Regions from separate parts of the Agromyces sp. GL_144 genome, predicted to be linked through region 2. Evidence: predicted binding sites of a transcription regulator. Region 2 holds the regulator's gene; the other holds the start of a gene.
The links. Region 2 encodes HrcA, which represses chaperone genes, less so after heat shock. Its sites were predicted from a motif close to TTNGCACTCGNNNNNNNCGAGTGCNAA; they were not measured.

Region 1 (3,403 bases), 930 kb from region 2:
CGTTCATCGCCATCGGCACCGGGGTCGGCGGCCTCGTGTTCTCCGCCGTCTGGATCGGCTACTACGCCATCGTCTACGGCGCGCTCGAGACCTGAGCGCTGCGCGGCGATCGCGGCAGTCGCTCCACGAGCAGGGCGACGTGGCGTCCCTCTTCGCGCGTCATCACGAGGGTCGCGGATGCCTCGCCCTGCAGCTTGAGCCTCGTGCGGAGCGCCGCGGGGTCGACGTCGCTGCCGCGCTTCTTGATCTCGAGCGTGCCGATGCCGCGGGCGCGAAGGGCCTGGCGGAGCTGGCGTTCGTCGACCGGGAGCCGCTCGAGCACGCGGAAGCCCTGCGCGAACGGCGACTCGAAGGCCGTGTCGGCCGTGAGGTACGCGATGCCGTTCGAGAGCATCCACGCGCCGTGCGTGCGGGCGAGGTCGCCGATGAGGCGAGCGCGGATGACCGCACCGTCGGGTTCGTAGAGGTAGTCGCCCAGCGGGCCGACGGGGGCATCTTCGCTGTCGGCCGCCGCCGTGAGCTCATCGGCGCCCTGGTCGCCGACCACGAGTGCGGCACGGCCGATGCCGGGGCGGGCGACCGCGCCGAACCACACGCCGAGCTCGACGACGTCGCCGCCGACCGAGACCCACTGCGCCTCGACGCCGGGCGGGATCACGTCGCGGTCGGTGCCGGGGCCGAGCTTCACGCCGACGGCCATGCGGTCGGCCAGCCCGAAGGCGAAGTCGAGGCTCGGCGTGTAGTCCGAGGCATCCGTGAGCCTGCGCGTGCGTCCGCCGCTCGTGACCCGGCGGGCGGGGTCGAGCCAGGCGCCGCCGATGCCGCCGAGGTGCACGTCTTCGGCGCGCTCGTGCACGACGCGGGCCTTCTCGAACGGCGTGAGGTTGTAGGCGGCGATGGCCGCCGTGACCTCGTCGGCCTCGGCGGCGGTGACCTCGAGTTCGACGGCCGCCAGCGCGAGCGAGTCGCCGCCGATGCCGCAGCCGAGGTCGGCGACGTGGCCGATGCCCGCCCTGGCGAACCGCCCGGCGTGCAGCGCGGCGACCCGGAGGCGCGTGGCCTGCTCGAGGCCGGCCTCGGTGAAGAGCATGCGCGCGGCGAAGTCGCCGAACTTGGCGCGGGCCTTCGCGCGCAGCTTGGACTGCGTGAGCACGGCCGCCACGAGCGAGGGGGAGTGGCCCCGGCGCCGAAGATCCGAGACGGCGCCGACGATGTCGGTCTTCGAGTGCCACTCGGGCAGCGAGTCGAGGAGCCGGAGGCCCTCGGGTGAGAGCAGTTCGACGAGCTCGGCGCGGTCCACCCGGCCACGCTAGCACTCCGTTTCAGAGTGTTGGCACTCACGTTGCACGAGTGCCAAAACGCGCCTAGACTCGATTTAGCACTCTCGCTCCGAGGGTGCTAACCAGTCTTCATCAAGACAGTTCTTCATCTACAGAAGGGGTCAACCGTGTCGGTTTCCATCAAGCCGCTCGAGGATCGCATCGTCATCAAGCAGGTCGAGGCAGAGCAGACCACCGCATCGGGTCTGGTCATCCCCGACACGGCCAAGGAGAAGCCCCAGGAGGGCGAGGTCGTCGCCGTGGGCCCCGGTCGCATCGACGACAACGGCAACCGTGTTCCGCTCGACGTCGCCGTCGGCGACAAGGTGATCTACTCCAAGTACGGCGGCACCGAGGTCAAGTTCGGCGGCGAGGACCTCCTCGTGCTCTCGGCCCGCGACGTGCTCGCGGTCGTCGTCCGCTAGTCGACACGCACCTTCCGAGGCCCGGATGCCCCAGCGGCATCCGGGCCTCGTCGTGTCTGCGGGCCTCGTCGTGTCTGCGGGGGCCGGGCGCCGATCGTGCCGGGGCGTCGGCCGCGCTGGGGCGTCGGCTGCGCCCGGGGGAGCGCGCGTGCGGGGGCGGGCCGCGCGGGCCGGCCACGGTGTCCGGATCTCGACGGTGAACGGCTGGCCCCGAGGCATCCGTCGTCCGAGGGCGGGCGTACTGTTGGCTGGTGACAACCGGCCCCGACACCACGCTCCCCGCCGCGGCTCCCCGTGAGGTGCTCAGTCGATCGGGCCTCGCCTTCGCGATCGGCTCGTACCTGCTGTGGGGGTTCCTCCCGCTCTACTTCCTGGCGCTCGCGCCCTCGGGTCCGTTCGAGATCGTCGGCTGGCGGGTCACGCTCTCCCTGGTCTTCTGCGTGCTCCTCATCACGGTGACGCGCGCGTGGCGTCCGTTCGTCGTGCTGGTGCGCGACCGACGCGTGCTGTTCACCATGGGGCTCGCGGGCGTGCTCATCTACGTGAACTGGCAGACCTACGTCTACGCGGCGGTCTCCGGGCAGGTCGTCGAGGCGGCCCTCGGCTACTTCATCAACCCGATCGTCACGGTCTTCCTCGGCGTGCTCGTGATGCGCGAGCGGCTGAACCCCACGCAGTGGGTCGCGGTCGGCATCTCGATCGTCGCGGTGGTCGTGCTCGCCGTCGGCTACGGGCAGTTGCCGTGGATCGCGCTCGTGCTCGCGTTCTCGTTCGGCTTCTACGGACTCATCAAGAAGCGCGTCGGATCGAAGGTCGACGCCGTGTCCGGCCTCACGCTCGAGACGGCCTGGCTGACGCCGCTCGCGATCGTGCAGCTCGTGTTCGTCGGCACGACCGCCGGGCTCACCCTCGGCACGGTGAGCGCGTGGCACACGGTGCTGCTCCTGCTCGCCGGGGCCGTCACGGCGGTGCCGCTGCTGCTGTTCGCGGCGGCGTCGCGGCGGCTCCCGCTCATCTACATGGGCTTCATCCAGTACTTCGCCCCGTTCATCCAGTTCCTGGTCGGCGTCGTCGTGCTGCAGGAACCGATGCCCCTCGAGCGCTGGATCGGGTTCGGGCTCGTCTGGCTCGCACTGCTCGTGCTCACGATCGATCTCGTGCGGGGTGCGCGGTCGGCGCGTCGGCAGGTCGTCGAACTCGCCTGAGCGGGGTCGCAGACCCGCGGATGCCTCGGCGAGCGGTCTGCGCGCGGCGGCGCGTCCGACCCCCGAAACGGGGTGGACCGGGGCGCCTCAGGTGGTGGAATCGTGCGTCGAAGGGGCCTTCGGCGGTCGGAATGTGACGGGAAGGTAACACTTCGGACAGTGTTATCGGGTTGTGACCGGGATTCCTTTGCGATGTGGCACTCGCCGAATACTGTGACAGAACGGCGTGCCTCAGCCCGCCGATTTGGATCATTTCCTTCAGTCCCAAGGAGCAACATGAGCGTATTCGGCAAGTCCCGACCGGCTCGTTCGCGCGGCAAGGTCTGGACGGGCGTCGCCATCACGGCGGCGAGCGCCCTTCTCCTCTCCGCCTGCGCGAGCGGAGATGCCGATTCCGGTTCCGGTGAGAGCGCGGGCCCCCGCGACGAGCTGGCCCTGACCATCGGCACGGCCC
Region 2 (3,403 bases):
GATCGCACTGACGATCGCCGCGATCGTCATGGTGATCTGGAAGTTCAGTGCGGTGGCGGTGTGCGCCCGCACGAAGGGCCCCTTGTCCTTGAGGACCAGGTAGCCGATGAGGGCCGGGATGAACCCGAAGAAGATGCCGCCGACGTGGATCAGCGTCGCCCAGAGCTTCTCGTCGCTCGGGCTGAGCTGGGGGCTCTGCTGGTAGGGGTTCTGGGGCGGGGGAGGAGGGGGCAGGTCGGACATTCGTGAACTCCTGTTCGGGGCGCTGGGCCGCGGGACTGCGGACGCCCACCATGCTGGCACAGCGACGCCCGCCGCGGGAGGGTGACGCTCCTACGGCGGGCGAATCGCGAGTCGGCTACTTGATGAGACGGATGGCGAACGGGTAGCGGTAGTGGTTGCCGTCCTTGGCCTGGAGGAACGCGATGATCGAGAAGACCACGCCGACGATCCAGATGGCCCAGGAGAGCAGGCCGAGCACGCTGCCGAGGCCGAACGTGACGATCGTGATGATCATGGTGAGGATGAACAGCGCGATCTGGGCGAAGACGAGCGTGATCTGGAAGTTCAGCGCCTCCTTCGCCTCGGTGTTCGTGAACTGGCCGCGATCCTTGAAGACGAGCCAGATGATCAGCGCCGGCAGGAATCCGAGGATTCCGCCGAGGTGGGCGAACGAGCCCCACTGCACGTCCTGCTCCTGCGAGAGCGGGGCTGCGGGTGCGGCGGGCTGCCCGGCGGCCGGCTGCTGCGGCGGTGTCGGGGGCACGTTCGGATCGGACGGACCTGCATTGGGATCTGACATGATGCGTGCCTTTCGGGGTTCGGGGAGTGAACCGCTGCTGCGAGGGAGTGGGCGGTCGCAGCCTTGGTGACTCGCGGATCACGCCCACGGTAGCGCCGGGCGGGAGTGTCGGCAATGGGGTTTACCCTGAGTTGCGCGGTATGATTGGCACTCGCATCGAACGAGTGCTAAAGGGTAGGCGAAAGCGAGGAACATGGTCTCCGAACGCAGCCTCGCCGTCCTCAGGGCGATCGTGCAGGACTACGTCGCCTCCCGCGAGCCCGTCGGCTCGAAGGCGATCGTCGAGCGGCACGCGTTCGGGGTCTCGGCGGCGACGATCCGCAACGACATGGCCCTGCTCGAAGAAGAGGAACTGATCGCGGCCCCGCACACCTCGTCGGGCCGCATCCCCACCGACAAGGGCTATCGCGTGTTCGTCGACCAGCTCACCGAGGTGCGTCCGATGACCCGCGCCCAGCGGCACGCGATCGAGACGTTCCTCGGCGAGTCCAGCGACCTCGACGAGCTGCTCGCGCGCACGGTCCGGCTGATCGCACAGCTGACCAGGCAGCTCGCGGTCGTGCAGTACCCGAGCTTCGGCAGCGCGCGCGTGCGTCACGTCGAACTCGTCTCCCTCGCGCCCGACCGGGTGCTCTGCATCCTCATCACCGATTCCGGCCAGGTCGAGCAGCGCGTCACCGAACTCCCGCACCCCATCGACGACGAGACCCTCTCGCTGCTCCGTGCACGCCTCAACGAGGTCGTGGGCGGCAAGGCCATGGCGGATGCCGCGGACGCGCTCTCCGGCGCATTCGACGACGTCGCCCGGGTCGATGCCGAGGTGCTCCGCACCCTCGCGACCACCCTCGCCGAGCAGGCGCGCGCGCAGCGGCAGGATCGCCTGGTCGTCGCGGGCGCCGCGAACCTCGTGCGCACCGAACAGGACTTCGCCGGATCGATCCTCGGCGTCATCGAGGCCATCGAGGAGCAGGTCGTGCTGCTGCGCCTCTTCGGCGAGATGGCTGCCGACGAGCATCCCGTGGCCGTGCGCATCGGTCGCGAGAACGCCTCGTTCGGCCTCGGCGATGCATCCGTGCTCTCGAGCGCCTTCGAGATCCCGGGCCGCGACGTCTCGCGGCTCGGTGTCGTGGGGCCCACCCGCATGGACTATTCGCACAGCATCGCGGCCGTTCGCGCGGTCGCCCGATACCTCTCCCGCACGCTCGGCGAGAACTGAGCAGGCCGGCCCCCACCGGCTTTTCGCAATCGAAAGGACACGCCCTCCGTGGCAGACCACTACGAGGTCCTCGGCGTCTCACGCGAGGCCACCCCAGACGAGATCAAGAAGGCCTACCGCCGTCTCGCCCGAGAACTGCACCCCGACGTGAATCCGGGTGCCGAGGCATCCGAACGCTTCAAGTCCGTCACGCATGCATACGACGTGCTCTCCGACCCGAAGCAGCGCCAGCAGTACGACCTGGGCGATCAGGGTGGGTTCGGCGGCGCGCAGGGCTTCGGCGGGTTCGGCGACATCTTCGAGACGTTCTTCGGGGCCGGGCAGCAGACCCGCGGGCCGAGGTCGCGCCGCGAGCGGGGTCAAGACGCGCTCATCCGCGTCGAGGTCGGCCTCGACGAGGTCGTCTTCGGCACGCACCGCGAGATCGAGGTCGACACGGCCGTCGTCTGCCAGACGTGCAACGGGTCGTGCTGCCAGCCCGGCACGGCCCCCGTCACCTGCGACATGTGCCACGGCACCGGCTCGATCCAGCGCGCCGTTCGCTCGCTGCTCGGCAACGTCATGACCTCGAGCCCCTGCGGCACCTGCCGCGGCTACGGCACGGTCATCGCGACGCCCTGCGTGACGTGCCAGGGCCAGGGCCGCGTTCGCTCCCGCCGCACCGTGCCGGTCGACATCCCCGCGGGCGTCGACACGGGCGTGCGCCTGCAGATGCCCGGCTCGGGCGAGGCCGGCCCCGCCGGCGGCCCCAACGGCGACCTCTACCTCGAGATCAAGGTCAAGAACCACGACGTCTTCAGCCGCAACGGCGACGACCTGCTGGCGACGCTCGAGATCTCGATGACCGACGCGATCCTCGGCACCACGGCGAAGATCGAGGCGCTCGACGGCGACGTCGACGTCGAGATCAGGGCCGGCCTGCAGAGCGGCGAGATCCTCACGGTCAAGGACCGCGGCGTCACGAAGCTCCGCGGCAACGGCCGCGGCGACCTCAAGGTCGGAGTGCAGGTCCTGACCCCGACCAAGCTCTCCTCGAAGGAGCGCGACCTCGTGCAGCAGTTCGCGGCCTCGAAGAAGGCGCCCGCACCGGCGCTCAGCCACTTCCAGCAGGGCCTGTTCGCACGCCTGCGCGACCGGTTCCTCGGCTAGAGCACCGCGATGAGCCACCTGTACCTCGACGAGTCGCTCGACCTCGCCGCCGTGACTGCCGGCGACGAGGTGCGCCTCACCGGCGACGAGGCCAGGCACGCCGTGACGGTGTCTCGGCTGCGTTCGGGCGAGCGGGTCGCGGTCGGCGACGGGCGGGGAACACTCGCGCAGTGCACGGTCGTCGAGGCGGCGCCACGCGAACTCGTGCTCGAGGTCGTCTCGGTCGAGGCGACGCC

Region 1: groES (co-chaperone GroES) is a predicted target of HrcA. The motif match lies at 1,331-1,357, and genes of this name have one in related genera.

Annotation. Positions count from the first base shown of each region.
Region 1 covers NZ_CM174399.1:3,290,506-3,293,908, reverse strand. Annotated here, with positions in the region: gene AC3IPY_RS15090 (hypothetical protein) at 1-95, shown strand, start outside; gene AC3IPY_RS15085 (class I SAM-dependent methyltransferase) at 74-1,300, opposite strand; gene groES (co-chaperone GroES) at 1,448-1,744, shown strand; gene rarD (EamA family transporter RarD) at 1,996-2,949, shown strand; gene AC3IPY_RS15070 (ABC transporter substrate-binding protein) at 3,226-3,403, shown strand, end outside.
Region 2 covers NZ_CM174399.1:2,359,503-2,362,905, reverse strand. Annotated here, with positions in the region: gene AC3IPY_RS10755 (DUF4870 domain-containing protein) at 1-243, opposite strand, end outside; gene AC3IPY_RS10750 (DUF4870 domain-containing protein) at 359-802, opposite strand; gene hrcA (heat-inducible transcriptional repressor HrcA) at 996-2,018, shown strand; gene dnaJ (molecular chaperone DnaJ) at 2,067-3,167, shown strand; gene AC3IPY_RS10735 (16S rRNA (uracil(1498)-N(3))-methyltransferase) at 3,177-3,403, shown strand, end outside.